2 regions of the Paenibacillus sp. USHLN196 genome follow, and region 2 is predicted to be linked to the other one. Evidence: riboswitches for the same ligand, from Rfam matches in the RefSeq annotation. Region 2 holds a riboswitch; the other holds the start of a gene.
What was found. A riboswitch is a leader RNA that binds a small molecule or an ion and turns the genes downstream of it on or off. The one in region 2 is predicted to bind glycine.
Positions count from the first base shown of each region.

Region 1: it holds a riboswitch for glycine, as region 2 does, so the genes downstream of both, sdaAB (L-serine ammonia-lyase, iron-sulfur-dependent subunit beta) here and gcvT (glycine cleavage system aminomethyltransferase GcvT) in region 2, are expected to answer to the same signal.

Region 1 covers NZ_JBBCYH010000009.1:130,087-146,145, reverse strand. The annotation lists gene WFI24_RS21590 (response regulator transcription factor) at 1-135, opposite strand, end outside; gene WFI24_RS21585 (alpha-glycosidase) at 263-2,029, shown strand; gene sdaAA (L-serine ammonia-lyase, iron-sulfur-dependent, subunit alpha) at 2,195-3,112, opposite strand; gene sdaAB (L-serine ammonia-lyase, iron-sulfur-dependent subunit beta) at 3,102-3,791, opposite strand; glycine riboswitch at 3,904-4,038, opposite strand; glycine riboswitch at 4,043-4,167, opposite strand; gene WFI24_RS21570 (phosphotransferase enzyme family protein) at 4,531-5,592, opposite strand; gene pstB (phosphate ABC transporter ATP-binding protein PstB) at 5,825-6,580, opposite strand; gene pstA (phosphate ABC transporter permease PstA) at 6,593-7,480, opposite strand; gene pstC (phosphate ABC transporter permease subunit PstC) at 7,483-8,418, opposite strand; gene WFI24_RS21550 (phosphate ABC transporter substrate-binding protein) at 8,534-9,460, opposite strand; gene WFI24_RS21545 (arsenic transporter) at 10,154-11,446, opposite strand; gene WFI24_RS21540 (methyl-accepting chemotaxis protein) at 11,621-13,717, opposite strand; gene WFI24_RS21535 (EAL domain-containing protein) at 13,897-14,952, opposite strand; gene WFI24_RS21530 (bifunctional 2',3'-cyclic-nucleotide 2'-phosphodiesterase/3'-nucleotidase) at 15,168-16,059, opposite strand, start outside.
Region 2 covers NZ_JBBCYH010000015.1:73,725-89,783, forward strand. The annotation lists gene WFI24_RS27895 (AraC family transcriptional regulator) at 1-726, opposite strand, end outside; gene WFI24_RS27900 (endonuclease MutS2) at 1,240-3,243, shown strand; gene WFI24_RS27905 (cysteine-rich CWC family protein) at 3,392-3,643, shown strand; gene WFI24_RS27910 (mannitol-1-phosphate 5-dehydrogenase) at 3,706-4,851, opposite strand; gene WFI24_RS27915 (PTS sugar transporter subunit IIA) at 4,848-5,282, opposite strand; gene WFI24_RS27920 (BglG family transcription antiterminator) at 5,282-7,384, opposite strand; gene WFI24_RS27925 (PTS mannitol transporter subunit IICB) at 7,423-8,877, opposite strand; gene gcvH (glycine cleavage system protein GcvH) at 9,297-9,689, opposite strand; glycine riboswitch at 10,034-10,156, shown strand; glycine riboswitch at 10,160-10,261, shown strand; gene gcvT (glycine cleavage system aminomethyltransferase GcvT) at 10,477-11,613, shown strand; gene gcvPA (aminomethyl-transferring glycine dehydrogenase subunit GcvPA) at 11,610-12,965, shown strand; gene gcvPB (aminomethyl-transferring glycine dehydrogenase subunit GcvPB) at 13,040-14,530, shown strand; gene ptsP (phosphoenolpyruvate--protein phosphotransferase) at 14,766-16,059, opposite strand, start outside.

The sequences.
Region 1 (16,059 bases), on a different contig from region 2:
GCAGCCAACAGCAGCTTCAGCTGCACCTTCACCACTTCCGAGCCAGATCACTTCATAACCACGCTCCTCCAGATCAGCCCTTACCCATGTTGCAATTTCCGTGTCATCTTCAATGTATAACAGTTTAGTTTTCATACGCGCATTCGTTTCCTTTCTACACCAGTTGGGTTAATTATATCTTAATCATTAGCTTGCGTGATGTCATGTCATACCAGTCCACGAAGTACATAACATGTTTACAAATAACGGGAGGGAACTTAATATGCTGCTGGAAGCCATCTATCATCAACCGAAGCGGAACTGGGCCTATGCCTACGATCAGGATACAATCCGCCTGCGTCTTCGTTCCAAAAAGAATGATCTGACCGAGGTATACGCACTGACAGGGGATAAGTATGCATGGGATGAAACCAAAGCCCTGGTTCCTTTAACCAAGTTTACGACAGACTCCATGTTCGATTATTACGAAGGTGAAGTGAAGCCTCCTTACCATCGGCTGAAGTACTCTTTTCTATTAAAAGACGGAGACGAGCAGATCTGGATGACCGAGACGGGCTTCCAGGAAGAAGAGCCGGACGATCCGGGCCGCATGTTCCAATTCCCCTACATACATGCCGGGGCCGTATTCACACCCCCTGAATGGGTGAAGGATGCGATATTCTATCAAATTTTCCCGGAACGATTTGCCAATGGCAACCCGGATATCAATCCGGACAATGTAGAACCCTGGGGCGGCGAGCCAACACCGTTTAATTTCTTCGGTGGTGATCTTCAAGGCGTAATCGACCATCTCGATTATCTCAGTGAACTCGGCATCAACGCGATCTACTTCACCCCCATCTTCGAGGCAACGACCAATCATAAATATGATACAGAAGATTATCTGCGGGTAGATCGTCACTTTGGAGACGCAGATACCGTCAAACGACTGGTTGAGCTATGCCATGCGCGTGGAATTCGTGTACTGCTCGACGCCGTGTTCAACCATTCCGGGAAGACCTTCGCACCATTCGTCGATGTGCAGAAGAACGGAGAACAATCCAAATACAAGGACTGGTTCCATGTACACGAATTCCCGCTGGATGTGAAAGATGGCATTCCTACGTATGAGACATTCGGATTCGAAGCGCATATGCCGAAGCTGAATACGGAGAATTCCGAGGTGAAGGCCTATCTGCTGGAGGTTGCCGAGTACTGGATCAAGGAAGTGGGTGCGGACGGATGGCGGCTGGATGTTGCGGACGAAGTGGATGATGCATTCTGGCGTGAATTCCGTCATGTAGTCAAGGCCGCTAATCCGGAAGCCTATATTCTGGGTGAAGTCTGGAATGAGTCCTCTGCCTGGCTGCAGGGCGATCAGTTCGATGCTTCCATGAACTATCCTTTTACCGATGCCGTAAATGCCTTTTTTGTGAAAAATACGATGCAGGCCGAACAGTTCGCGAACTCCATCGGTCGACAGTTATCCCGCTATCCGCTTCAGGCCAGCCAAGTAGCATTCAACTTGCTGGACAGCCACGATACCCCGCGTCTGCTCACCCTGTGTGAGGGCGATCAGCGCAAGATGAAGCTGGCTGCACTATTCCAGTTCAGTTACATGGGTGCTCCGTGTATCTATTACGGAGACGAGATTGGCATGGACGGCGAACATGATCCGGGTTGCCGGAAATGCATGGAATGGGACGAAGCGAAGCAGGACCGGGAGTTGCTCGACTTTTATCAGAAACTGATCTCACTACGTCATGCTCATCCCGCCCTGCGTGCGGAAGGCACCATTCGTTTCCTGCAGGCTCGCCCCGATGGCAGCCAACTGGTACTCGAACGGCAAGACGATGAGGAACGCATCCTGATCTTGTTCAATCGTTCAGAGGAGACAGCCATTGTCGAACTGGAAGCAGGAGACGGGGAATGGACAGAGCTATTCGGCGGAAACCATCGTACTGCCAAGGATGATGGCGTGCTTGCCATTGAATTGCCTGCGTATGGATATGCTGTACTGAGTACGGCTGTGAGTCAGAGATCATCTTAATACACATACATCTATCAACACATTTTATGAAATACATCCTAGCCTCGCCTCATCACAAAACAAGCGTCCTGCATGACCTGGATTCAGGTTTGCGGACGCTTATTTTGGGATTAGCCGTTATGCATATGTCGCAGTATTATTCTCTCGGCATAGCCTGTTGTCAGATTAAACCTGGGAATCAGGTGTTTCCGGCTCTGCACGCTTTGCCTTCGGTTTGGCCAGCTTTTGCATCATTTTGCGTCCCGTTGGTGTCTGGGCCAATCCGCCTTGGGCTGTCTCCCGGTGTCGGCTCGGCATCGCACTGCCTACTTCCAGCATGACGTCGATGACTTCGTCTGACGGAATGGCACTACGCACACCGGCCAATGCCATGTCGGCCGCAGCCAATGCTGTGACGGCACCCAGTCCGTTACGGACGATGCACGGAATTTCGACGAGACCTGCGACTGGATCGCAGATAAGGCCAAGTGTATTTTTTAACGCCAAGCCAACGGCATGAACGACCTGCTCCGGTGTACCTCCACGCAGTTCAACCATGGCACCCGCAGCCATACCAATCGCAGAACCGACTTCCGCCTGACAGCCACCCTCGGCACCAGAGATAAATGAATTGTTCGCAATAACATAACCGATTGCCCCAGCACAGAACAACCCGTTGACCAAGTGTTCGTCCGTCCAGCCAAACCGCTCCTGTGAACTGATAAACACACCAGGAATAATGCCGCAGGAACCGGCTGTTGGTGTTGCCACGATGCGGCCCATGGAAGCATTCACTTCGGATACACACAGGGCATACGCCATCGCAAGTGCAGAAGCATCACCAGAGCAAGTCTCACCTTTGCGAATGTACTCGGCCATTTTCTTACCGTCTCCACCCGTTAACCCACTGCGTGATGTGGTATCTTCCGTTAACCCCTTCTGTACCGCTTCCTTCATCACTTGATAATAGTCTGACATCTGCTGCACAACGTCCGCTTCAGGCGTATTCGTTTCTTGGACCTGCTCCTCAATCATCAGCTGAGCAATGGTTTTGGATTCCGCTGTACAGATCGTATTCAGTTCGTGCAGATGTTTAAACCGCATCCGAATCAACTCCTCTCTTCAAATCAATGACACGAATGTCCAGTACATGGTCGAGCGAACGCAGACGCTTCAACATATCCGGATTAGGCACGCCGTCCATCTCCATTGCCGTCAGCGCTTCACCATCCCGAGCTTTCCGATCCACCTGCATATAACCGATGTTAACTCCCGATGAACTGATCGTAGACGTCACTGACGCAAGTACACCTGCTTTGTCAGCATGCCGCAGAACGAGTGTAGGGAATTCACCACTGATCTGGACACGAAAATCATTCATCGCATGTACCGATACGCTGCCGCCACCAATGGAAGCCCCGATCAAGGAGCAGGCACGTTCTCCATGCCATAACTCAATTTTGACCGTGTTCGGATGAGGAGCAGGCAGGCCGCTTGTATAAAACTCAACCTCCATGCCCGCTTCTTCTGCGTATTGCTCGGCATCCGGGATACGCGGATCGTCTGTGACATAGTCCAGCAGACCGCCGATCAGTGCCAGATCCGTGCCGTGGCCCTGATACGTATCTGCAAATGAACCGTACAGCGTCAGTCGTGCCCGATCCGGCGTACAACCGAGCCACTGACGAGCAATTCTCCCTAACCTTGCTGCTCCAGCTGTATGTGAACTTGAAGGCCCCGTCATCGACGGGCCAATAATTGAAAACACATCTTTAAATCGCACCTTATAACCCTCCAATTGTATTCGTCATTTGCATCCAGATTCCATGCCACAATGTTCCTTTTTTACTGAATGATGACATCAAAAAAGGACAGAAGAAGGCCCCAGGCCCTCTCTCTGTCCTCGATACCTGAGAGTTTCATGATCAGCAGTGTCCAAGGACAAGGTGAATGCCTGCGATTACAGGCAAGGTCACCGGGCTAACTGATCATATACCCCTTGGGTGGCGCAGTTCGCGCACTCTCCAGAGTTGCGTCCAACGATGGTACATTTACCTGAGAGATTAACCACTGCGCCGGGTGCGCAGCAGCTTGCTCCTTCGGTGCCTGAACTCTAGCCATTTTACTCGGCCAACCCAGGTCTCTCCCGCTCGTTATCATCCGCTGTATGGAACCATTTCTGAACTGATGTCAGAACAGTAATGGAAGTCGTTATTTTCTTCTTCATTAAGATTAATCGACCGGAAGATCAGTGTCAACAAACTTAACGATTTCTTTGGGTATATTTCCCTAATTTCCTGTTGCATCGATGTAAAACAGAATGATTTGTCAGCTTTTATCACATACATACGATAAGAGAGCCTTATATAAAGCATATTTTTGTGTTCCTACAAATAACCCAACTATGTGCTTACTACTATCTATGTTGTTATCCACCAAACAGTTCGGGTGTTCTGGCAACCCTTATCTTTGAAGTACAGTTCTTCGATTTCCCAGCTGAATCCTTATATCAGGATTACACCTCATAACTCGTAGAAGATGCTCTCGTTCTGTACATAGGGTCTACAATACTTGCTGCACAGCTTCGGCATGCGGTCTTTCATCCATTCGTGTCTCGATTCATTTGCCATCTGAAAGGCATAATAACCCAGTGTAAAAATCAACATGAATCCTTCCATTAACCGCATATCCCGATCCGTTAGCGGTGCACTCTGTTTCGTGTAACCAGATAGAAACTGTTCACGCTCTTCCCGATTGAACATAAGTGCTGCCCCTCCAGCATCGAAAAGATAATAACCATAACCGTATAGACAAAAATCAATCATAGATATGCCCTCATCCGTTATCAGCAGATTATTGCGGGTAATATCCCCATGAATGACTCCCCATGTCTTTGTATCGTACGGATATGTTTCTAACTGCTCATTAATGTTCTCGAACGTTTCTCGAAGCAGATCAAAGTCTTCCGTTGTAAAAATCCCCAGTCTGACGCCTTCCTCCAGCTGTCCTAGCATGACCAAGTTCTCTTGAATGTTGCCATATGCCGGCCGTACCTTCGTTTGATCTAGCTGACTCATCTCTCTTCCTGTCCGCTGATGATCGTTGCTATCCACTATTCCTCTGCTTTCAACCGTTCCCTCAATGGCTTCGGGTTTCTCCTGTACGCGTCCATATTGATGAAGCGTCTGCAGTTGTGCCCCAAGATCATAGATCTGCTCTGTTGTCAGGCGCTCTCCCTGCTGGATGTCCCTGCCCTCAATCCACTCCAGTACCGTACAACAGGTCTCTTTCCCTTCCTCACTTCTCCATACCGTGACCCATTCACCTGATACATTGCGTACCGGATGTTGCACGCGTAATGCTGTCGTTGCGTTTAAATCATGAAGCAGATTCATCTCTGCCTCCAGTGCAGGAAGCGTATGTTGAATCCCAGACATACTTGCATATGCAGCTTGATGGATACGCAGCAGATACTTCTGCCCGCTCGCTTCATCCACGACATGGTACGTCAGATTCTCGTTGTGACGAATATAAGAAACGACAGGTTTTTCAATCGTGTAGTTCTGTATGATATCAGCTGCCATGTGGTCGTAAGACATCTTATCCGTAGTGATTATCAACATCTCCTTCGAAGTTATGTAAACGTTCTCTTCATACTGAATATCGTAGCATAATGTCTAACTCGCATACAGAAAATCCCACTAAAATTATAAATTAAAAAGCACAACCCCTGAACAACTGTCCAGGCATTGTGCTTTCTATTATCTCTATTTATTTCTTTATCTCTATTACTCTATGTTACACTCCATGATCCAATTAACCGAAACGTCCCATAATGTATTCTTGCGTTAGGCGATTGTCCGGGTTCGTGAAAATGTGCTCTGTATCCCCGTGCTCAACCATACTTCCCAGATAGAAATAAGCCGTGTAATCCGAGATGCGTGCCGCCTGCTGCATGTTATGGGTAACAATGACGATCCGCAGATCTTTCTTAAGCTCGGTAATCAATTCCTCAACCTTACCCGTGGATACTGGATCAAGGGCAGATGCCGGCTCATCGAGCAGCAGAATCTGTGGTTCAACAGACAAAGCGCGAGCGATACATAGACGCTGCTGTTGTCCGCCGGAGAGAGACAGAGCTGACTCATGCAGTCTGTCTTTCACTTCATCCCAGAGCGCAGCACGGCGCAAGCTTTTTTCCACAATTTCATCCAGTGCCTTCTTACTCTTCGTACCACGGTAGCGGGGGCCAAACGCGATATTGTTGTAGATGGACTTATGAAAAGGATTCGGCTTCTGCCACACCATGCCAATCTTCTGGCGAAGCTTGATTACATCGGTTCCAGGCTCATTCAGATCGTTACCGTCCATCCAGATATGTCCCTCTGTGCGGGAACCAGCAATCTCGTCGTTCATCCGGTTAAGTGACCGGAGGAACGTGGATTTACCGCAACCAGACGGTCCAATAAGAGCCGTTACGCTTGCTTCAGGAAACGTCAGACTGATCTGCTTCACTGCCTGGAAATGTCCATAATATATGCTTAACTGTTCCGTACCAAAAGGTATGGCCATGTTGGTTCCTCCTTATTTCGAAGCTGTCATGCGGCGGAATACAACCCGACCGATCCAGCGTGCACTTAGATTGAACGCCAGCACGAGAATGACAAGCACGGCGGATGCCCCTGCTGCCACTTCTTTGGAATCTGGCCCAATGCCTTCACTATTTACTTTCCAGATATGGACAGCAAGTGTCTCTGCCGGACGGAAAGGATTAAGCGGTGATCTTGGACTCGTCGGATTCCAATCCGTGAAGTCCAATGGTGGACTACTCATACCTGCGGTGAACATCAGCGCGGCTGCTTCACCGAAGATCCGGCCGGAAGCCAGGATCGTACCCGTGATCAAGCTCGGCAATGCTACAGGCAGCAGAATGGAAGTGATAATCTTCCACTTGGACAGTCCCAGCGCCAGACCTGCTTCCTTCTGTTCCTTCGGAACGGCCCGGAAAGCCTGCTCCGTTGTCCGTACCATCAATGGCAGGTTAAAGATCGCCAGAGCCAAGGCACCCGAGATCAGGGAGAAACCAAGACCAAATGTATTTACAAGCAATAAGAGACCAAACAAACCAATAACGATGGAAGGGAATGATGACAATACTTCAACGACCAGACGAATGAAGCTTGTAATCTTGCCTGGTTTGGCGTATTCAGCCATGTAAATCCCGCCGCCCCATCCGAGTGGAATGGTAACAATCAAGGTCAGGATTAGCAAGAATACAGAGTTAAAGAGCTGTGGACCAATTCCGCCGCCACCTTTAAGCAACTGCGGTGCGCTTGTCAGGAAGTTCCAGCTAATATGTCCAATGCCTCTATACATGATGAAGCCAAGCAGACCGAGCAATAGAATAACAATGAACAGGGCCAGTATAACGATGACAGATGTTGCAATTTTATCTACCGTCTTTGCCTTCATTTTCATACCCGGTTCCTCCTTTCAAGCAGGCGAACCAGAATGACGAAGACAAATGTCATCACCAGCAGGACAAGCGCCATACTCCACAGTGCATTGTTATGAACAGAACCCATCGTGGTGTTACCCATGCTGAGTGTAATTACACTTGTTAATGTTGAAGCCGATTCGAGCAAGGATGTTGGAACATGCGGTGCATTACCGATAACCATCTGCACAGCAAGTGCCTCACCAAAAGCACGGGCCATACCCAGAACGACACCTGTCAACAAAGCTGGCAAAGTCGTTGGAATGATGACACGGTAGATGGTTTGCCAGCGAGTGGCACCCAGTGCGTACGATGATTCACGTAATCCTTTTGGCAAAGCGGACAAAGCATCTGCCATAATACTTGTCACCGTAGGAAGAATCATTACAGCGAGAACAAGACATCCGGCTGCAATCCCGACGCCTGTTCCACCAAAGATACTGCGCAGCAAGGGTACGATGACACTCAGACCGATAAATCCGTACACAACGGACGGGATTCCAGACAAGAGCTCAATCGCAGGCTGCAATATTTTTTTGCCTTTACCCGGAACAATCTCTGTCATGAAAAGTGCTGCACACAAGCCAAGCGGACTTGCGATCAATGCTGCAAGCAAGGTTGTAATGAAAGAACCTGTAATGAACGGCAATGCCCCGTAAAAAGCAGGTTCCCCTGTTGGATTCCACGTTTTCCCACCAAGAAATTCACTTATGCTTATTCCATTTTGGAAAAATGTTGATAGTCCCTTGGACGCTACAAAATAAACAATGGAAAACATGACAACGATCAGGAAAACGACACAAATCGACGTATAGATCCGTCCCGTCCACTCTTCCCAATAATGTTTCTCTTTTAAGGGCCGGCGCGGTTTCAACTTGTTATTCATTACCGTTCCCCCTTCGGTCTGTTCCATAACAACCATCCTTCTATAGTAGAATTAATGCAAAATATGGGATTATTTTAGAGCAAACCGCGTAAAGAGGCGGGACCTAAGTCCGCCTCTTTCGCCGTATGCGCAAGTTCAAAGATTATTGAACCACATTACCTGCTGCATCGCGTTTTACTTTCATACCTGACATTGGAATGTATCCAAGTTCTGTCACGTCATTTTGTTGAATTTCGTCACTCAAGATGTAGTCCAGGAATGCTTTTGTTGCTGCATCCGGCTCACCTTTCGTGTACATGTGCTCGTAAGCCCATACTGGATAAGTTCCTGCTTCTACGTTCTCAACCGTTGCTTCTACACCTTCGTATTTCAACACTTGCAAGCTGTCATCCAAGTAAGACAAGGCAAGGTAACCAATAGCTCCTGGCGTTTCAGCTACCAGTTTTTTTACGTTACCAGAAGAATCTTCTTGAATCGAACCTGGGATATCATCCATTTTTGCACCAAGCGCATACTTCTCGAAAGTTGCACGAGTACCGGAACTACTCGGACGGTTTACAATAACGATTGCTTGATCCGCACCACCAACGTCTTTCCAGTTCGTTACTTTACCGGAGAAGATGTCGATCAGTTGTTGCTTCGTCAAATCTTCTACACCTGCATCTTTGTTGCTTACTGGCGCCATAGCTACTACTGCTACCTGATGGTCAACCAGTTCTTTTACTTTGGCTTCGTCCTCCAGCTTCTCTTCTGCAAATACATCAGAGTTACCGATTGTAGCTTGTCCGTCAGATACTTGTGTCAAACCAGTACCACTACCGCCACCTTGAACTTGAACCGTTACGTTCTTATATTCATCAACTGCCATAAATTTCTGTCCAGCTTGTTCTACCAGAGGTAGCAATGCTGTCGATCCGACTGCCAGAATGTTACCGCTAAGCTCAGTAGCAGCTTCTCCTGATCCATTGCTTGCGGCACCCTCTGTACCAGCGTCATTTTTCGATCCGCATGCTGCGAGTACCAGTACGAACGTTAAGGTCATCAAAATAAACGGCAACTTTTTAAACATGTTTTGTTTTCCTCCCCCAATGTAGTGATGGCGTTTTGTGAATTTGTTTGTTCACCATCAACTCTTTACTCATTGTAGTTTCAGTATGTCATCTTAAAATCAGTGTTTTGTAAACGCAATGTTAAAAATATCGGCAGCATTTTGAAATATTTGGGATTTAATCTAGCGCTGAAGTGGTCGCTTCGGGAACGGACGTTGTTTTAATCCGTATTGTGTCCAGATTTCCATGAAAAAAATTTACTTATAGAAATATTAAGTAGCTGATACCTGAGTGGCCGTTCCGGTTACGGATCGTTCTTTTGATCGCTGTTGTCTCCAAATTTCTTTGATCAATAATTCTAATTGTTGTAATTAGGAGACAAAGGCGAACGCTTCGCTTCTTCAGAATCGATTCCGTCCCCTCCACTACGATCGCGGTTTTCCTTCGCTGTGTCAGCGCTCGTTGGATCTCAGGCATTTCAATCTCCTTGCCTGGGGTGTAGGCAAAGAAGGCCAGCCCTATAATAGGCTGACCTTATGTAAATTCTTTGTTGATTCTTTGATAGAGCAAGAAAATCTGTTTCTTCTATAGAAGGTACAAAAGCAGGATATAAAAAAACTGCCTCGCTGCCAGTGCGTAGCACCAGCTTTGAGAGCAGCCTTTTTACAATACATTGAATGTTTAAGATGTTCCTAATGTAAAATCTAATTTTACTAACCCAGAATCCATAACCACAATGCCAATCCGGCCAGGGTAATTAGCAATGTAGGAATCGTCAGGATGATACCTGCCTTGAAATAATATCCCCATGTTATCTTCACACCTTTGCGGGACAACACATGTAGCCACAACAATGTGGCAAGTGATCCAATCGGGGTCATTTTGGGGCCCAGATCGGAACCAATGACATTGGCATAGATCAATGCCTCTTGAACGATCCCTTCGGTGTGCGCACCCTGGATGGCTAGCAGGTTAATCAACACGGTCGGCAGGTTGTTCATCACCGATGACAATACGGCGGCGATGATGCCCATCCCGAGCGAAGCAGCCAGCAGACCATGCTCCGCTATGGCATCCAGCCAGCGGCTCAGATGATCTGTTAACCCCGCATTGCGCAGTCCATATACGACGATATACATGCCCACTGAGAACACCACAATTGACCATGGCGCTTCCTTGATTACTCGTTTCAGATCAACAGCCTCGCTCTTGCGTGCTAATAAAGCGAACAGCAACGCAACGGAGCCAACGATAACCGACACGGGAATCGGCAGAAACTCACTGGATGCATAGGCCACCAGTAACAGCCCCAGCATGAACCAGGCGATTCGGAACATCCGCGGATCACGTATCGCGTCCTTCGGGTCACGCGCCGCAGAGATATCGTAGCGACGAGGGATGCTTTTGCGATAGAACAAGAACAGCATTCCCGTACTCGCTACGATCGAGAATAGATTCGGCACAACCATGCGCACTGCATATTCCACAAAGGTAATACCAAAGAAATCAGCAGACACAATATTAACCAGATTGCTGACCACCAGCGGCAACGATGTAGTATCTGCGATAAATCCACTCGCCATCACAAAAGCCAGCACCATACGCTCATCAAACTTCAATGCACGCACCATCGCGAGCACAATTGGCGTCAGAATCAGTGCTGCACCGTCATTTGCGAACAAGGCAGACACTGCGGCCCCCAGCAAAATGGAGTAGAAGAACAGTCTGCGACCATCTCCTCCAGCCAGTCTCGCCATGTGAAGGGCAGCCCATTCGAAGAAACCTGTCTCGTCGAGAATAAGAGAAATCATAATAATGCCGACAAAGGCCAGCGTAGCATTCCATACAATGGATGCCACATCCGAGGCATCGTTCAAGCTCACGACTCCACACAGCAGGGCAAGCAATGCCCCACCTGAGGCAGTCCAACCGATACCCAACCCTCGAGGTTGCCAGATCACCAAGGTGATCGTTACTGCAAAGATCAATATTGCTACGTATACCATAGAGCCTCCTGCTGTACCCTGTCTCAATATATTCTATCGTTCATTCAATCATTATATTGAAAGATTACACCGCACGATGTGCGGAAGAACCAGACGATATATTTATACAGGGCTGCAGGAGCAATGTCTATCTTTATTTTTATATAAACTGTAGTAGGTTTCGCTGTCCCCATATCAGGATTTATCGCTACCCTTATCCTTCGGTGTATCCTCCACCATCTTGAACATGCCGAGCAGTCCTTGTAATTGTTCTGCCATGCTGTTCAGATGTGCTGAGGATGATGCAATCTCTTCTACCGATGCCAGTTGTTCTTGCGAAGATGCAGACACGGATTCTGTATTCGCAGCCGATTCCTGGGTCACATTGGAAATGTCGCTCATCGCCTTGGCAACATGGGATGCACCGTTCTCCAGCTGCTTCGTTGTTTCGGACAAGTCATCCAATGTATGAACAGCATCTTCCACCGCCTCCCGAATCTGGGCAAACGATTGTCCTGATGTATTCACAGCTTGAATACCTTCTCCCACCCGAGTCTGAGCCGCATTCATGGCGATAAGAGCAGCATCCATGTCCTGACGGATATTGTGTACCAGCTCACCGATCTGTCCTGCCGAGCTTCCGGATTCTTCTGCGAGCTTACGCACCTCTCCTGCTACGACAGCAAATCCACGCCCCGCATCCCCCGCTCTTGCCGCTTCAATGGACGCATTCAATGCGAGCAAGTTGGTTTGTTTGGAGATTGATGCGATAACATCAACCATACTGCCGATCTCAACCGAACGAGCATTCAGAGACTGGACTACCGTTCCGAGCTGTTCCACCGTTTCCTGAATACTGTTCATCTGCACAACAGCCTGTCCTGCTGCCTCATTCCCCGAAGAAGCCGCTCCGGACGTATTACGCATATTCGCTGTGATCGACTGCACACGCTCCGACATCATCCGAACATCTTCTGCCATTCGGCTCATCTGTGCAGATCCGTCTCTCACACTGTTCACCTGCTGCTCTGCACCTTCAGCCAGTTCCTGAATGGCTAGCGTTGAATGTTCAATCGCTTTGGTCGTTTGTTCTGCACTAGCAGTCAATTCTTGTGAAGAAGCAGATACTTGCTCTGTCGTCTCCTGTACACCGAGAATCATCATCCGCAGGTTATCAACCATACGCTCGAAATACTTCGCCAGATCACCGACTTCATCTTTACGACCCGTTTCCATTTTCACGGTCAGATCACCTTTACTTACAGCTCTGGCTGATTCCTGCAGACGCTTGATTGGACGCAGCATGGAACGTGTGAACCAGATAATAAAGATGAGCGTAAGGAACGTGGCCGCAAGAATAACTATAAATGTAGCCATCCGAATATCCTTACTCGCATCAGTTATTTCACTCTTGAACATCGTGCCGCCAATTTTCCAGCCTGTTGCTTCATTTGTTGAGAAAATCATCATCTTCGGCTGATCGTTGAACACGTAATCGAATTGACCTTCTGGACCTTCATACATCTCATCCAGCAAACCACTCGTTTCCGGCGTACCTGCATCTACTACAGGGGATACGACATAATTTTTGTTCGCATCCATAATCATGACGTAGCCTTCTTTACCCACCTTAATGGATGCCTGCTCTTGCAGATCTGTCAGATCCAGAGACAAACCGACCACACCGGATTGGTCCTTTAATGTTTTGGAGATAAATACAACGGCAACGCCGTCCGTATTAACGGATACAGCTGACACGACGGGTGCACCTGGCTTCTCCATCGCAAGTTTGTACCACTCCCGCTCCCTTGGATCATACGCATCTCCCCGCGTGCTGCTCGCTGTTGCTTTACCTCGAACCATAACTCCATCTGTCGTTCCCACAAAAATATTCATGGCATCCGGATGCAAGCCCAGATATTGCTCCAGTTTCACCTGAATCTCAGGACTATCGTTCTCTCCTTTAATGAGGGCTGAATCAAGAGCATCCGCAAAATAGTTAATGTCATGGATCTTGTAATTCACTTGGCTTTCTACAATGGTATTGGCCGTGTTCACACTTTGCTGGGCGCTGTCTACTAATTGTCCTTGTACGCCATCTTCAGCCATCGTTAGTGTGATCAAGCCTATGGCCAGACTTGGCAGGAGCAGAACTGCCAGGAAAGAGACCAATAGTTTGTTCCTTATATTCCAGACGAAACCTTTCTTTTTATTCTTCTTTTTATTTTTATTTTGTTTGGGTTTGGCGGGTTTTGCTGCTTTCACTATTTTATTATCCTGAGCTTCACTCATTGCTTTCTCCCCCTCTAAATGTAAAAACGGCCTCTTTCTTTGTATGTATGGATCAATCTACAAGGCTTATCTTATATATCGGCTAATGGAGAGTATTTATTTGAGAGAAAAAAGTGCAGACACACCAAACAAGCCACTTCTGATCAGAAGTGACTTGTACACTGTACAGGTTGCTGTTTTTATTCAATGAAACTAGGCAGCGTGTTGGAATACGGGCCATCTGGGGGTTGTGCCGAAGGTTTACCGAAATAGTAGCCTTGTGCAAGCTCAATACCTATAGAACGGCAGAATTCAAACTCTTCCATTCGCTCGATCCCCTCTGCAAGTACTTGACCTCCAAATCGACTCGACATCTCAACAATACGAAGAATTTTCTGTTGTTTGGTCGAATCCTGATCGCAACGGTCAATAAGACTTCGATCTATTTTGACAAAATCCGGTTCTAACCGATTCATCAACTCTATTGTCGAATATCCAGCACCTACATCATCTAGTGCAACGGACATTCCACGGGATCGATACACCTCAAAGATATGCTGCAAGATGGACATATGCTGTATCTGCTCTGTTTCCACGACTTCAAACACAAAATCTTTAGGGTCAAGCGAAAGACGTTCAATCGCTTCAAACGTATGTGTCAGACAATATTCGGGGTTATATATGGAGGAAGGCAGGAAATTCACGAAGCGTTTAACACCTTGCGGCAGAAAATGGGCACTGGTCTCAATGGCAGTAATACGCGCAGTTCGATCCAGAAAAGAATGTAACCCGGTCGCTCGCGCAACTTCAAATAATTCATAGGAACTGAAGGATTTTCCATGATCAGACGGACGAAGTAAAAACTCATAGCCAATAATTTGCTCCGATGCATCAACGATGGGCTGCATATGACTGCTGAATTGATGCTCCAAAATAATGGTAACCAGATCGGCATGTTTGAAACGAGATTGCTGCATGCTTAAACTGATCCAGCTTTCATTGCTGGCCTTTTCGTATAAAGGCATAATCTGAACGGTTAGGGAGTGAGTTAACGTTGGCTCCATTTGCACAATCTCCTCGATCAAGCTCTGAACCGCCTCAAGATTCGAGAAATGCATCCACATCATGTCATCTGACGTTTCGATATGTCTTCCCGGCGTTTGCAGCGCTTCCAGCAAAGCGGGGGAATTGGGACGCAGGTACAAGGTACCTTGACCCTCTATAGGATAGATTGGACTGCAGCCACTGCAATTCATGTAGGACCCCCTTGCCAATTTATGATTCCATGTTCATTAATGTTCACTTGTATATACCCAAAGTTTGTAAATATTATATCATGGGTCTTGAAATTAATCTCTACTGTTTTGATGACTTCCTGTATGACGGTTATTGGAACAAATATATTCAAATTTGCAGAAAAAAAGACCGACAGTCTGATGACTGTCGGTCTCCTCCTCACCGCTTATTAAAATTATGAAGCGGGAATCACGATTTTCTGCCCAACTTTGAGGTTATGCACATCTGGAATTACGTTAAATGTAGCAATCTTGCGCCAGTCCACACCATATTTTAAGCCGATACGGTACAAGTTATCGCCTTTTTTCACTACATATACCACTTTGCCGCCCGCTGGTTTCTCAGGCTGTGGCTTGGTCGTTGGTTTGGTTGGAGTAGTCGGCTCCGTAGGTTTAGTTGGCTTTGTAGGCGTAGGAGCAGGCTCCGTACCTGGTTTCGGAGTTGTTGTTGCTTCTCCAGTCAATTTCATGCCGTATTCAGCAAAACCATCATCATTTGTACCAATGAAAGACATCGCCGGGTTTGCTTCAACCAGATCTTTTGCATCCGGGGAAGAAGCAAACACAACTTCAAGATCGTTCAGCGCTGCTGCGGTTAACCCAGCAGATGGCTTAATTGGCGCCAGGGACCAGTTGCCGTCCGCTGCCGGATTAATCGTTTTATTCTCACGGATGTAGTCGATGATCACTTGACGGTTCTCATCCGGTGCAGCCAGAACGATACGTTTACCGTCCGGGTTAGCCAGCTTGGACGAAGAAGCACGGTAGTTATTCGTCGCTACAATGAATTTTTGCGCTGGGTCAATCGGTTTGCCATTAAAGCTCAGGTCCTTGATCCGGCTTGCGGATGCATTAACAATCGTAGCTTTGCTATCGTATTTGGCTGGTTGGGTCACATCAATCTGATACGTTACACCATCGATAACATCGAAGTTGTACGTTGGGAAGTCGTTGTTGATCAGTTGTTGTTGTCCACCTTTAGCCGGGTCGATCTGGTTGAACTGGCCTGCAGACCATTCCAGCCATTCTTTCAGTTCTGCGCCGTTAACCATTACAGCATGTACCGTA
Region 2 (16,059 bases):
TTGACTTGTATCATTCAAAAAATATTTCTGATCCCTGTCCAAGACGTACAGGTCACCTGAATTCGGATTGCGACTCAGAAATGTACTTAGCTCCGTATCGGCAATATCGATAACCAGAAAACCTTTGGGTTTCACATTGGTGGGTACCATCGGAATCTTGAATACCATGCTGACCACATTATCAGATGATATAAGCGTAGGCGCCTGTTCAGGTGTGAGTTCACCCATGCCAGCTGATACGGGTACACTTTCTTTGGCTGAACTGGCATTCTGGGTGACCCAGAACAGGCTATTGGTATAGGTGAGATACGAACCAATCCGGTCTCGTATACTAAAATCATCCAATTTGCCAAAAGAACGCATCGACACGACCCAATCTTCGTCCAGATTAACCAGATAGGCTTGGTCAATGTTCGTAACCGCTTGCAAGTTGTTAAAGCCGGATGTCAGATCACGAATCTCCTGGAATTCGCTACTGTCCAGTGGTTTCTTCATCGCTTGTAATACCAAAGGCGAATTCACATACTGGATGGATGACAATTGCAGACTGCGTAGTACTTGCTCTACCCGCATTTGGGTCTGATGCAATATCTGAAGATTACTCTCACGCACTTTCTGTTCAATGTCACGCGAAGCAATCGTATACGATACGGAACCAATAACAATAACCGGAAGGGCTCCGAGGATCAGGGTAAAGCAAAGCAAACGCAATAAATATTTAGGCAAGAAGAGCATCCTCCTTCTCATAAAATCGCTTTCATTGGATTATTTTACTATTGTTATTTTAAAACCCATTCTTATTCAAGTCCACTCATTTATTCTAAAGGTTGACTTCAAACCAATTTTCAGTTTATATTGGTTGCATATTCCTCAATCAAAGGAGAGATTTTTAATGTCGGTGAATGTTCTTAACTAACCAAGTTTCATATTCAGGAGTTTGGCCTTTCATTGCGCTTGTGCCCTTATGGCATACGTGTATTTCATGATGCGCCAGATCCCTGTACTTAGTTAAGAACAGCGGATATCATAAATCGCCTCCGGGATTGTAGTTGTCCGGGTCTATTTCCGCGCTGTGTTCAGCGCGGATTTTTTAATATAGACCTGTAGTGGACTCTGCTTTCCCATACGTTTAGGGCGGAGAATGACGTTTGTTCATTCTCCGCCCTTTTTGCGTTTTCAGGAATACGTTTTACCGCTTTAACTGAAATTCCATTTGAAAAATCCAAGGAGAGATTACGCATGAATGAAAACACATTACACAGTTTGGGCTATCCACAAATTCAAAAAAACGTTGCAGACTGCGCCCTTTCTTATCTGGGCAAGCGTTATGCCAGAGAACTGAAACCAATGGTTGACGCTCACCTGATTCAGATTCGCCTGGAGGAAACTGCCGAAGCGGCTGCATTGATTCGTTTTGGCGCCAGTATCCCCCTCCCTTCACTGGATGGAATGGAAACCATTATGGATCTGCTCGGTACCGGTTATCTATTCAGTGAACGTGACTTCAGTCATCTCGGACAGTTCCTGCGGAGCTGTGCACAACTTATGAAATACATGGAGGGTAAATCTGGGGCCGCTCCCACCGTCAGTCGTTATGCAGCATCCATGATTATGATCGAACCTTTGCTGAGTGAGATCGAGCGTTGCATCCATAGTGGACGCATTCAGGATCAGGCAAGCAAGGAACTGATTCGAATTCGTAAAAAAATGACCGTAAATGAGGAGCGAATGAAACGAAAGCTTGATTCTCTGGTAAGCAAACATCGCTCCATTATGCAGGAACATGTCATCAGTCAACGCGGAGGAAGAACGGTTCTGCCCATTAAGAAAGAGTTCCGCAAACAGGTGAAAGGCAGTGTGCTGGATGAATCCGGGAGCGGGCAAACCGTATATATTGAACCTGTTGAGTTAGTAAGTCTGCAGATGGAATTGGCCGCTCTGCAAGCGGAGGAGTCCCGAGAGGAGATGAGAGTTCTCGGTAATTTAACCTCCCTGGCCGAATCGTACAGCCGTGAAATCGCCCTGAATACCGAAACGGTAGGCGTGCTGGACTTCCTGTTTGCCAAAGCAAAATATGCGGCCACCATGGACGGACGTACCGTTCAAGTCAATAGACAGGGCCACATCAGCCTGCAACGTGCACGTCATCCCTTCATGGGTTCTTCCATGGTTCCACTTGATTTTGCCATCGGCAAAACGTACTCGTCGCTCATTATTACCGGCCCGAATACCGGTGGTAAAACGGTCGCACTCAAAACGCTAGGTTTGCTCACCCTGATGATGCAATCCGGTTTGCTTATTCCGGTGGAGGAAGGTGGCGAGATGGCTGTTTATAACGAGGTAGCGGTCGATATTGGTGACGGACAGAGTATGGAACAAGCACTCAGTACATTCTCTGCACACATTCGCAATATGATCGGCATACTGGAACAGGCCAATACTTCGACTCTGGTGCTCATTGATGAGATGGCTTCTGGCACAGATCCCGGTGAAGGTGTTGGACTTTCTATCGCCATGCTGGAGGAACTTCACAGCCGCGGAGCAACCGTTGTGGCGACAACGCATTTTGGTGAGATCAAACATTTTGCAGCTGCCACCCCAGGATTTGAAAATGCCCGTATGGAATTTGATACCTTATCTCTCCAGCCGCTTTATCGATTGCGTATCGGTGAAGCCGGCGAAAGTTACGCCTATTCCATTGCATTGAAGCTAGGCATGCCACAGCGTATTATCGAGCGTTCCAAGTCTCTGTCGGATCAAAGTAGCTCGAGAGATCGTACATTCGTGTTTACGTCACCTCCTTTGGAAACTCCGGTCCTAAAGCCTGATCGTCCCGTTACAGAAGCAAGCGACCCAGCAGAGTTGTCCAAGCGGAATACGTCTAACCAATCAAAGGATTCCGCCAGTTCCCACAAAAAGACAACAACCAGAGCGTCAGGTTCTCCTGCCCCTGCCAAACCTTTTCGCAAAGGGGATCGGGTGTATGCGGCCTATCTCAATCAGTCCGGCATCGTCTGTGATGTGGAGGATAGCCGGGGAAATATCGGAGTCATGCTGAGAGGGCGTAAGGTCAAAATCCATAAAAAACGCCTGACCCTGCATATATCTGCTGATGAACTTTATCCGGGCGACGACTACGATCTGGACATCGTGTTTGAGACAAAAGAAAACCGCAAGAAGCGTAAACTAATGGGACGCAAGCATGTGGAAGGCCTACAGATCGAATTACCGCCTGAAGAATAGCCAAGTGGAAAAAACAGATACAGTGAAATGGAATTCATATGTACATTTAAGCACAGTGAATTCCATAATCACCAGCACAGTTCTGTTATACTGAGATCAGTGTGTTCGTCTTCAACTCGCAGCTATTCCACAGGGAGGGAAGAACCGAATGTCTGTAGAACAAGACGATCAAGAGCGCATCCATATCGATGTTCTTGTCTGCCCATTATGCGGGGAAGCTAATCGCTGTTCCTATGCCGCAGGGCATCCTCATTCGGAATGCTGGTGTAACCGGGCTACTTTCCCCGAGGGTGTGTTTGACCGCATTCCGCCAGAGCAGCGCCGAAAATCGTGTATATGTCAACGCTGTTTGGATGACTATGCCGATAAACTCCAACAAAAAGAAGAGCCACACAGTTAACAACTGTATGGCTCTTCTTCTATTATGCATTATCTAGACTGTTAGCTTCGCTACCACTGCTCTTACATTTGATTATACTGGGCAACAGCCTGTTGAAGCACCGGATGATGCTCATCCATGGACGTATAATGATGCAGTGCAGCCGCAATCCCCTTCTGGCGGATCATCTCCTGCAATTCAACTGCTTCCGGATCATCGGAGACATCGAATTTGCAGGCAGCTGCCATGCCCATAGCCAGATAGGTCGTTTCAGTTCCATCCGCATAGGCCTGAAGAGCCGGGCGAACCAGACGATCATTCGGAGACAGCTTACGCAGCGGGGAACGACCCACACGAGTGACCTCATCGGTGAGATACGGGTTGACGAACCGTCCCAGTATTTTGACAATATACTGCTCATGCTCATCAGGATTAAATCCAAACCGTTTCACCAGAATAGCCCCGGTTTCTTGCAAAGCGCCGTATACAATGGATTTTACCTTTTCGTCGGCAATAGCCTTCTGAATCGTGTCATACCCATGCACATTACCGATATACGCTGCAACACAATGCCCTGTATTTACAGTGAACAGCTTCCGTTCAATATACGGCTCCAGATCATCGACATATACAATGCCCTCAACCGGTTTGAATGCAGGAGCCATCTGGGAGCGATCAACTACCCACTCGTAAAAAGGCTCAACCTGTACATGCAACGGATCTTCATGATGCTGGATAGGCACTATCCGGTCTACGGCTGAATCTGGAAAATAAACATACTGATCTGCAAGGGAACGTACTTTTTCATCAAGCAGAGCATATACATGCTCTTTCAATTGTGTGCTGGCTCCAATGGCGTTCTCGCAAGCAATAATGTGAAGAGGGTTTTGAGCAGGACCGGAATTCAGTCTTTTCTCAAGTCCCTTTGCAATCCCTGGTGCAATATGTTTTAACACGCCCACACCCACTGCGGTTGTAATCAGATCAGCTTCTACAACCGTTTGGGCAACCGTCTCCAGCTGGGTTCCATCGATTGCATTTACGCCTGTAACGGTCTCCTGATCCTTGCTCTCGTTAGCCAGTTCCACCGTGTACTGTCCCCGTTCCTGAAGAGCGGTTACCAAGGTCTGATTCACGTCAGAGAAAATCACTTCATACCCTGCACGGGAGAGAATCAATCCAATGAACCCACGTCCAATGTTACCTGCGCCAAAGTGTAGAGCCTTCATAGTTCCATTTCACTTTCCAGAATAGCGATAACTTCTTCGGCTGTTTTCGCCAGACGCAGGGCCTCCATATTCTCATCCTCAGCACAGATCACCGCAATGCTAGTCAAGATCTCCATATGTTCCCCGCCTTGAGCCGCGATACCAATGACCATATAGGCTTTTTCTTCGCCAAAATCAACACCTTGTGGATACTGAATGACAGAGATACCTGTGGATAAAATGAAAGCTTTGGATTCCTTCGTACCGTGCGGGATCGCAAGTCCGTTCCCTACATAGGTCGAGACAATCTCTTCGCGTTCAATCATCTTCTCAATGTAATCAGCAGTAATATGTCCCGCATCCTTCAGAATCTGTCCTGCCATACGAATCGCTTCATATTTGTCCTGAGCCGTTGCATTCAAGATGACTTTATCTGTTGTTAACATACTCATCATTTTTGGCCTCCAATTTCGGTTTTACTGCGGTAAAATCCAACCAGTTCCTGGGAAAGGTAATGAATGAGTTCATCCCTGATTCCCTTCTCCAGCAATGCAATCATTTCTTCCTGCAATAACAGTGCACTAATCTCACTGAGAACCTCCAGGCTTTCCTTGGATAATTCTCTGGGACCGAGCATCAAGAGGATATGGGTAACTCCTGCCGGATCATCCGGTGTACGAAGGAGTGGCTCAGTGAGCTGAAATAGGCTGATAGACGGCCTGTAGATACCCTCACTGCGTGTATGAAACAGCGCAAGTCTTGTGCCGGGAATCTTCTGACTCCCCACCGCTTCACGTGCCTCCAACCGTTTCGCAATCTCCTCCGGTTCCTTCAACACACCAGATCCATGGAGTACGTTGCACATCGCATACACGGTCTTATAGAAACCGATATCCTGGTTATCCAGCGGGTACACCTGAAACTTTCCAATAATCCGAACGATTTCAACCAGAAGAGCTTCCATTCCGTCAGGGTTCGAGTAACGACTTGTCGTCTGAATCTCTGTTTCAAGCGGCTTGTTATGCTGCTGGCGTTGTAACGTTGTTGTTCTGATAAAATGACGCAGCCGCTCACTCTCTTCTGCCGTGAGCAGTGGGCTCACTTTGTAATACTGATGCTCATCCATCGGCAGATCGACAGTGGATAACACCAGGTCATATTCATCTGTAGGGATTCGCGTAGCTTCATACCAGGACACGCTGTCCATGATCCGAATCTCGGGAATCTCCTTCGTCAGTCGACTGGAAAGCATACGTGATGATCCGATTCCGCTTGTACACACAATGATCGCCCTGATTTCCCGTTTCAATGCACGCAACCTCTCAATGGAAGCTCCAAAATGCATGACCAAGAAACCAATTTCCTCATCCGGAACTTCCACACTCGGCCAAGCTTGATGCACGGATTTTTTGACATCTTCGAAGAGTGAATCATAATCCTTGCGAATCTGCTGCAGCAACGGATTACGAATGATCTGCTGTTCTTCAATTCGCTCCATTACAGGTTGCATATGACCAATCAGACCCTCACGAAGCAAACGATCCTCATGAAAGGCATAATGAGTTCTATCCTGCATCTGATCAATCAGTGAATGTACCCTGTCCAGTAAAATCAAGTCGTCTATAGGCAACAGCCGTGAAGAGTGAATGCGTTGTTCTGTCTCAATTAGTAGTCTGTGAAAATAAGCCTGCTCATCTTGGGAGAATGTCAGCCCCAGCTGGGTGGATAGAACACTGCACAAGCGGGAAGCCAGATAAGGTGAAACCTTTATCTCACCCTGCTCTGCAATTTCATCTCCCTTCTTCTCCCGGGGAGATATACGGCCAATGCCAAAGCCTTTACGAATACGTACAACTGCTACGGATAATTGAATCAGCAGCTTCATGTATTGCCGTTCCGGGATGTTCTCCAGCCATTCGATATCCGGCTGCCATAACGCATTTTCGACCTTTAGCACATCACCATGTCCAATCATATCCAGCAGTTTTTGGTTTACGATGGAGCCTCCTTGTTCTGGCTGTCTTCCGAACAGATCAGACTCATCCAGAAATTCGAGGGCAAGTGCAGCAATGGCTGTGCGATGAAACGTCTCACTTCCGTTAATTTTGACACCATATCCACGCCTGCGAACCAGCTTCAGTCCGGCCTGAAGAATCCGTGACTCCAGATCGTCCAGATCAGTGGTTACCGTGGACACAGTCACTTTCAGATCCGAAGCAAGAGCAAGCAACTTCACAGGCTCCGACTCATCAAGCAGGATGCAAAGCATGAAGAGCTTACGCTCTTCTGGCGTAAACTCTACATATTCTTTACCCTCCAGTTGCTGTCGCAATGCAGTCAGATCATCCGAACCGGAATCAATTCGAATACCGGTTCCTGATTTTTTTTCCAGTCTCATGCCCAAAGGTTCAAGCCATTGTTCAATCATTTGAAGCTCGCGATGAACCGTTCGGGTACTGACTTTTACTTCAACGGCGATTTCGCCGGCAGTGACTTCATGTGGATGCTCCAGCAGAAACTCCACGATTTCACGTTGTCTTTTGGTAATACTCATATCTCAGCCTCCGGCTCAGGGAAAACGAATGCGTGCAATTACTTCAGACGTTCAACGAGCGCATCATATTCCGGGCTTTTCAGGAAGTTGTCGATGGATATATGTTCTGCATTCGGCGCCACAGAGCGGGCACGATCCGTTAATACTTGTTGTGTGATCACCACATCTGCATCCGGCGGGATATCACTGATGGCCGTATTGGTCACCGTAACGTCAATCCCCTCAGCCTTCATCTTCTTGCGTAGAATGGAAGCGCCCATGGCACTCGATCCCATACCTGCATCACAGGAGAAGACGATCTTCTTCACATCTGTTTTCACTGTAGAAAAGGCCGTATCCGCAACTCTGTCTGCTTCACGTTGATTAGCCGTAATGCCAGCGTTTGGCACGGTTCCTTGACTCTTCATGTCTTTCATCCGACTGGATGCGGACTCCAGATCTTCGTCCTTTTGTTTACCCGTTTTCAGCAACAATGCTGCCACAAGGAAGGAAACGACCGCTGCTACAAGAACCCCTGCGAGCATTGGGAGATATCCACCTCTTGGTGTTAAAAGGAAATACGCGATAATACTACCCGGTGATGGTGCTGAGACAAGCCCTGCGCCTGTAAGCATGAATGTTAATGTACCTGCGACGCCACCCGCAATTGCGGCAAGAATCAGAATCGGTCTCATCAGAATGTAAGGGAAGTAGATCTCATGAATTCCCCCGAAGAAATGAATGATAACGGCACCTGGTGCAGAAGATTTGGCCATTCCGCGTCCGAAGAAGCAGTAAGCAAGCAAGATACCAAGTCCCGGACCCGGGTTGGATTCAAGCATGTATAATACGGATTGCCCTAATTCTCTTGCTTGATCTGTTGCAATAGGCGTAAGAATACCGTGGTTAATTGCATTGTTTAGGAACAATACTTTACCCGGTTCGATAATCAGGTTAACCAGCGGCAGCAAGCCCAGATTCATTAAGCCTTGCACCCCGGCAGACAATACTTTGCTAATTGCTTCTACAGCAGGCCCGATGCCCAGTAGCGCAAAAATGCCCAAGATTCCGCCAATAATACCAGCTGAGAAGTTGTTAACCAGCATTTCAAATCCGGCTCTAATTTTACCTTCGATCGATTTATCGAATTTTTTGATGATCCATGCTGCCAGAGGTCCGGCGATCATGGCCCCGAGGAACATCGGAATATCGCTACCCACGATGACCCCAATGGTCATAATGGCACCCACGACACCACCACGCTGGCCATGCACCATCGTACCCCCGGTGTAACCGATTAACAGTGGCAGCAAATATTTGATCATCGGATCTACTAGCTGGGCAAGCGTCTCGTTAGGGAACCAGCCTGTTGGAATGAACAGAGCCGTAATTAATCCCCAGGCGATAAATGCGCCCATATTCGGCATGACCATACCACTCAGGAATCGGCCGAAGCGCTGAACCCCTACCCGTAGCCCACCTTTGGAATTGGACGATTGGTCCAAATTACTCATTGTATTATCCTCCTTGGATCAAGTGATTATGATTTATGAAAGGGGTATCATTTCTCCCCTGCTGTAATCCTAAGCGAGAATGCTCTCCTGTTCAATGAAATGAAAGCGTACTTTCGTCATGAACAATGATGACAACATTAGGTTATGTAATCGTTTTTATCTATGCATAATGGCTGAACTCATTGGTACATAAGGCTTTTCTTGCCTATGACTTTTATCATTTCCAGAATCATTTTCTAACCTATAGCTTGGTCCAATCAGGTGATTTACATCCACAATCTGCTTCAATCCACATTCAAAACCATTGTTGGAAAGCACAAAAAACCTGTGTAAGCTATCAGGCTCACACAGGTCGAACAATATGAAGCTCATTTCATTTGGTTATAAAATATATGTTAATAAGTACAAGTTTGTTAAAACTATTCTTCCGTATGTTTGCGATACGCATCTGCATTCATCAATGTGGACAATGCTGCAGACAGATCTCCCTCAACACGAATCTCGATCATCCAGCCTTCCTCGTAAGGAGAGCTGTTTACCAGTTCAGGTGAGTTCTGCAACGAATCATTCACCGCAATGATTGAACCAGTGACTGGAGAAAACAAGTCCGACACCGTTTTGACCGATTCGATCGTTCCAATGCTATCTTCGGCTTTTACATTGGATTCAAGGTCAGGCAATTCCACAAACACAATGTCACCCAGCTGATGCTGCGCGAACTCGGTAATGCCAATACGTACAGTATCCTCCCCTACGGTTTGCACCCATTCGTGCTCTTCACTGTACAGGAAATCACTTTTCAATTCGCTCATCGATATCCGCCTCGCTTTTCATTAATGAGTGCATGCGTTCTTTGACCTTAACCTTTTTCCCAGAACATAGCGTATGATATTTTTGAATCAAATGTCAAGATACCTCACAATTTATTTGCTGAAAACCTCTAAATCCTGTAACCGGATTACACTCTTTTTTTCATATACTGGTGAATATTAGAATAGTAAGCGTAGTCTTTTTGGATACACGAACAATAATAGTGAATATAAATTAAACATTCGGTTTTTAATCATTATCTATGATATCGTTCTTGACATCAGTAGTGGATTCACGTTTTAATGAGAGGAGTAAATGTGTTTATTGGACTATGTTATACCCGCGGATGAATGTAAAGGGAGAGATTACCCGTGACACCCGATTCGGGATGCACATGAGGTAACGCCGAAGGAGTAAACCACCGATAAGCGGGGGTGAATCTCTCAGGCAAAAGGACTTTTACGGGACGCAACTCTGGAGAGCATCTATTCGCCCTGTGCGGGCGTTATGATCACCCAAGGGGAAACCTGCTGCACAACCGCGGCGGGGTAACTCTCAGGTACAAGGGACAGAGCCTTAGAATACAGCGTGCTACTTGGCATGCCGATTCTTTGGCCTGTCCTTTTCCTTTTTCCCAAAAAACGAAAAACAGGATTCAGATCGGCGCTGTCATAGCTGCCTTACCATACTTATGTGATGAAATTATCTAGCTGAAAATTTAAAAATACCTGGTTCATTGATCCACGATTGTATATCCGGCCGGCTGACGGCCCATGACGAGGTGATTTGATGTCCGATTTGCTTAGAACACCACTCTTCCCACTGTATCAGCAATACGAAGGCGTACGGTGCATTGATTTTGGAGGCTGGGAACTTCCGGTACAATTTAGCGGAATCCAGAAAGAACATGAAGCCGTACGCGAGCGCGCTGGACTGTTCGATGTATCCCATATGGGCGAATTCACAGTACAGGGTGAGCAGGCTGAAGCATTTTTGCAACAAATGACAACTAATGATGTGACCACGCTGGTTCCCGGTCAAGCTCAGTACACCCTCATGTGTTATCCGGATGGCGGTGTGGTGGATGATCTGCTCGTGTATAAGCTGGAAGATCAGCACTATATGCTCGTGGTTAACGCCTCCAACATCGACAAGGATTGGGCATGGCTGCAAGAGCACCTGATCCCTGGCGTAAGCATGACCAACGATTCGGAGCAGACGGCGTTGCTCGCCCTGCAAGGTCCACTAGCTGTAGACATTATTGAAAAAGTTACAGATACGGATGTATCCACGATTGAACCGTTCCGTTTTGTACAGGATGCCGAAGTATGTGGAGTAACATTGCTGTTGTCCCGTACCGGTTATACCGGTGAAGATGGATTTGAACTATATGTATCTGCGGACCAAGCCGCTGCGGTCTGGAATGGACTAATGCAGGCCGGAGAAGGTCACGGACTGGTACCAGCAGGCCTCGGTGCTCGGGATACACTGCGCTTTGAAGCAAGGTTACCACTGTATGGACAGGAATTGTCGGCAACCATCTCTCCGCTTGAGGCTGGCGTTGGCATGTTTGTGAAGCTGAACGCTGGACCTTTTATCGGACACGAAGCCTTGTTACAGCAGAAAACTGACGGGCTCGCCCGCAAACTGGTCGGCATCGAAGTGCTGGAGCGTGGTATTCCTCGCCCCCACTATCCAATTTACGCCGAAGGCGTACAGATTGGTGAAGTGACAACCGGCACGCAATCACCTACATTGAAGCGTAATCTGGGGCTTGCCCTCATCGACAGCAAATACGCTGGGCTGGGAACCCCGCTTGAGATTGAGATCCGCGGCAAGAAACTAAAAGCCGAGGTTGTGAAGACCCCTTTTCATAAACGGACACGTACGTCGAAGACACCTACTCAAGGAGCTGATCAAGCATGAGCAAGCACCGTTACATTCCCATGACTGAGCATGATCAGAGCGCCATGCTCGCAACCATCGGTGTGGATACGCTGGAGGATCTGTTTCAGGACATTCCGCAGGAGATTCGTTATCAGGGCGAGCTGCCCGTATCCTCCAAACTTGATGAATATGCGCTGACACGTCATATGTCCAAACAGGCTGGCGCCAACGCCAATTTCGAAACACACGCCAGTTTCCTCGGCGCAGGTATATATGATCATCATGTTCCTTCCGTCATTAATCATGTCATTTCCCGTTCCGAGTTCTACACCGCCTACACACCTTATCAGCCTGAGATCAGCCAAGGTGAACTACAGGCCATTTTCGAATTTCAATCCTACATTTGTGAATTAACCGGTATGGCTGTGGCCAATGCCAGTATGTATGACGGTGCAACTGCCTTTGCCGAAGCAGGAAACCTGGCCGCAGCGGCAACTCGTCGCAAACAGCTCATCGTATCCCGTACCGTTCATCCGGAAGCCCGTCAGGTATTGCAGGCGTATGCGCACGGATTGAGTCTGGAGATTGTCGAGATTGGTTATAAGGATGGCGTCACTGATTGGGATGCCCTGCAAGCCGCCATATCGGACGATACCGCTGCTGTCATGATCCAGAGTCCGAACTTCTTCGGTGCTGTGGAAAATGTGAAGCAGGCTGCCGACCTCGTACATGCGCACAAGGGCCTGCTCGTCGTAAGTGCTAACCCGCTATCGCTGGGTCTGCTGGAAGCTCCAGGCAAGCTGGGTGCCGACATCGTAGTAGGCGATGCGCAGCCCCTCGGTATCGCCGCTTCACTCGGCGGCCCGACATGTGGATATTTCGCCGTATCCCAGCCTCATATGCGCCGAATTCCTGGCCGAATTGTAGGACAGACCACGGATCGCAACGGCAAGCGCGGTTTTGTACTGACATTGCAAGCACGTGAACAGCATATCCGCCGCGAAAAGGCGACATCCAACATCTGTTCCAACCAGGCTTTGCTTGCACTCAGCGCATCTGTCTATATGTCCATCATGGGGAAACAAGGAATGATCGATGTAGCGGATCTAAATCTGCAAAAGAGCCATTACACCCTGAATACATTAACTGCGATTCCTGGTGTTAGCCTGACGTTTAATGCACCAACATTCAATGAGTTTGTGATTAAACTTCCTGAAGGAACAGACGTGGATGCACTTCAGCTGAAACTGCTGGATGAGGGCTTCATTGGTGGCTACGAACTCGGACGTGATTATCCGGAGCTTGCCGGACATATGCTGATTGCTGTTACCGAACGACGCAGTAAGGAAGAGATTGACGAATTCGCACGAGCATTGGAGGGATCGCTGTGACTCAGGAAACGACGACAACACCGGCACAAGGACAATCTGAAACGAGTACCTCTGTCTCCACTTCGGCTCAATTTGTGACAGAAAAATTCAACGCACAAACCTTATCCCCTGCACCGGAGCAAGCATTGATCTTTGAACTCAGCAGCCCTGGACGTGTCGCTTATTCCCTGCCAGAATGTGACGTTCCTCGTCAGACTGCCGATACGTTGATTCCCCGGGAAATGCTCCGTTCAGAAGCAGCGGCACTGCCGGAAGTGTTCGAGGTAGATGTTATTCGACACTATACTGCTCTGTCCCGCCGCAACTTCGGCGTAGATAACGGATTCTATCCACTAGGCTCTTGTACGATGAAATACAATCCAAAGATTAATGAGGATGTTGCACGTTATAACGGTTTCGCCAAAATCCATCCGTACCAGCATGAATCCAGCATTCAAGGTGCACTTGAACTGTTATATACTTTGCAGAACGACCTTGCAGGTCTGACAGGTATGGATGCGGTGACCCTGCAACCCGCCGCGGGTGCCCATGGAGAATGGACTGGACTCATGATGATTCGTGCCTACCATGAAGGTCGTGGCGAACAACGTACCAAAGTCATTGTGCCCGATTCTTCGCATGGTACCAATCCGGCAAGTGCAACCGTTGCAGGATTTGAAACTGTGACGATTCCATCCCGGGCAGACGGACTGGTTGATCTGGATGCACTCCGTGCAGCCGTCGGTTCGGATACGGCGGCATTGATGCTGACAAATCCGAATACACTTGGTTTGTTCGAGAAAGACATTCAGGAGATTGCATCCATCGTACACCAGGCTGGTGGTTTGCTATACTACGATGGCGCGAACTCCAATGCCATTATGGGCATTACCCGTCCGGGTGATATGGGCTTTGACGTGGTGCATCTGAACTTGCACAAAACGATGAGTACGCCTCATGGCGGTGGTGGACCTGGCGCCGGACCCGTCGGCGTGAAGAGCCGTCTGGTTCCGTTCCTGCCTAAGCCGATGGTGATCAAAAATGATGACGGTATGTATGCATTCGATCGTGAAGGCGATCAATCCATTGGCCGGGTGAAAGCCTACTACGGTAACTTCGGTATATTGGTACGTGCCTATGCTTACATTCGCACCTATGGACCGGAAGGCTTACGCCGTGTCTCTGAATGCGCGGTACTGAATGCTAACTATATGATGGCCCGTCTCGCCCCTTACTACGAGATTCCATATCCTGGCGTATGTAAACATGAATTTGTCATGTCTGGACGGGGGTTGAAGCAATATGGTGTACGCACACTTGATGTTGCCAAACGATTGCTTGATTTTGGATATCATCCACCAACCGTGTACTTCCCGCTTAACGTCGAAGAATGCATCATGATTGAGCCGACAGAAACCGAAAGTAAAGAAACGTTGGATGGATTCATTGATACGATGATACGGATTGCCAAAGAAGCGGAAGAGACACCTGAATTGGTACTGAACGCACCTTATGGCACACCGGTGACTCGACTCGATGAGACTACCGCGGCCCGCAAACCTGTACTAAACTGCGCTTGCAGTTAAAACTAAGTGAGTTTCTAATCCATGCTCTTGCTGATGTTAACTACACCAGTAAGAGCATTTTTTGGCTAGACATTACAGGACTTTTTCCTCGTACTCCCCCTTTATTTCCTATACATTTACGCAACAAAAAAAGCCGATATCCACATGATTCGCGGATACCGGCAAAATCGCTGCATGAATACAGCTCATTATCGGAAAAAGAAAAACCTCAAATCCGGAGGAAACCCCGGCAAAATTACGCTTGAATGCTTTGAACCAATTCAACAACTTGTTCAGCCGTTTGCATATCCAGAGCTTTAGCAGCCAGTTCCTGCATATCCGCACGGGACAACTTGGTGATCTGACTACGAGCTGGCAGAATGGATGTTGCGCTCATGCTGAACTCATCCAATCCAAGACCGAGCAACAATGGAATTGCTGTTTCGTCTCCTGCCATCTCACCACACATGCCTACCCATTTGCCTTCACGATGCGCTGCATCGATAACCATTTTAACCAAACGCAAAATGGCTGGGTTGTAAGGTTGGTACAGATACGCTACTCGTTCGTTCATACGGTCAGCAGCCATCGTGTATTGAATCAGATCGTTCGTTCCAATACTGAAGAAATCCACTTCTTTGGCAAACTGATCCGCGAGAACTGCAGTCGAAGGAATCTCGACCATGATTCCGAGTTGAATGCTGTCAGAGACAGCAATACCTTCAGCAACCAGCTTCTCTTTCTCTTCGAGCAAGACCGCTTTTGCTTCACGGAATTCACCGAGTGTTGCGATCATTGGGAACATGACACGCAGGTTGCCATGTACGCTTGCACGCAGCAATGCACGCAATTGTGTACGGAAGATATCCAGACGGTCCAGACACAGACGAACTGCGCGGAAGCCGAGGAATGGATTCATTTCTTTTGGCAGATCCAGGTATGGAAGCTCTTTGTCTCCACCGATGTCGAGTGTACGAACAACGACAGGTTTGCCTTCCATTTTTTCCAGTACCGCTTTGTAAGCATTATACTGAATGTCTTCGGAAGGAAGCTTGTCTCTGCCCATGTACAGGAACTCGGTACGGTACAGGCCTACAGCCTCTCCGCCGTTCTCCAGAACACCCGTTACATCATTCGGTGTACCGATGTTGGCCGCAAGTTCAACATGAACGTTGTCCACCGTTACCGTTGGCTCATCACGAAGTTTTCTCCACTCTGCACGTTGTGCATCATACTGTTCCTGTTTGGCACGGTATTCAGCAATAACTTCATCAGTAGGGTTAACCAGTACGTGACCATCCAGACCGTCAACAATGATCATATCGCCTTGTTTCGCTTGAGCCAAGATGTCCTTGGTTCCAACGACAGCCGGAATTTCAAGTGAGCGAGCCATAATCGCCGAGTGAGAAGTACGACCACCAATGTTGGTTGCAAAACCTTTTACAAATTGACGGTTCAGTTGAGCCGTGTCGGAAGGCGTCAGATCCTCCGCAAGCACGATCACTTCTTCATTGATCTCAGCTGGACTCATGAAGTCGATACCAAGCAAG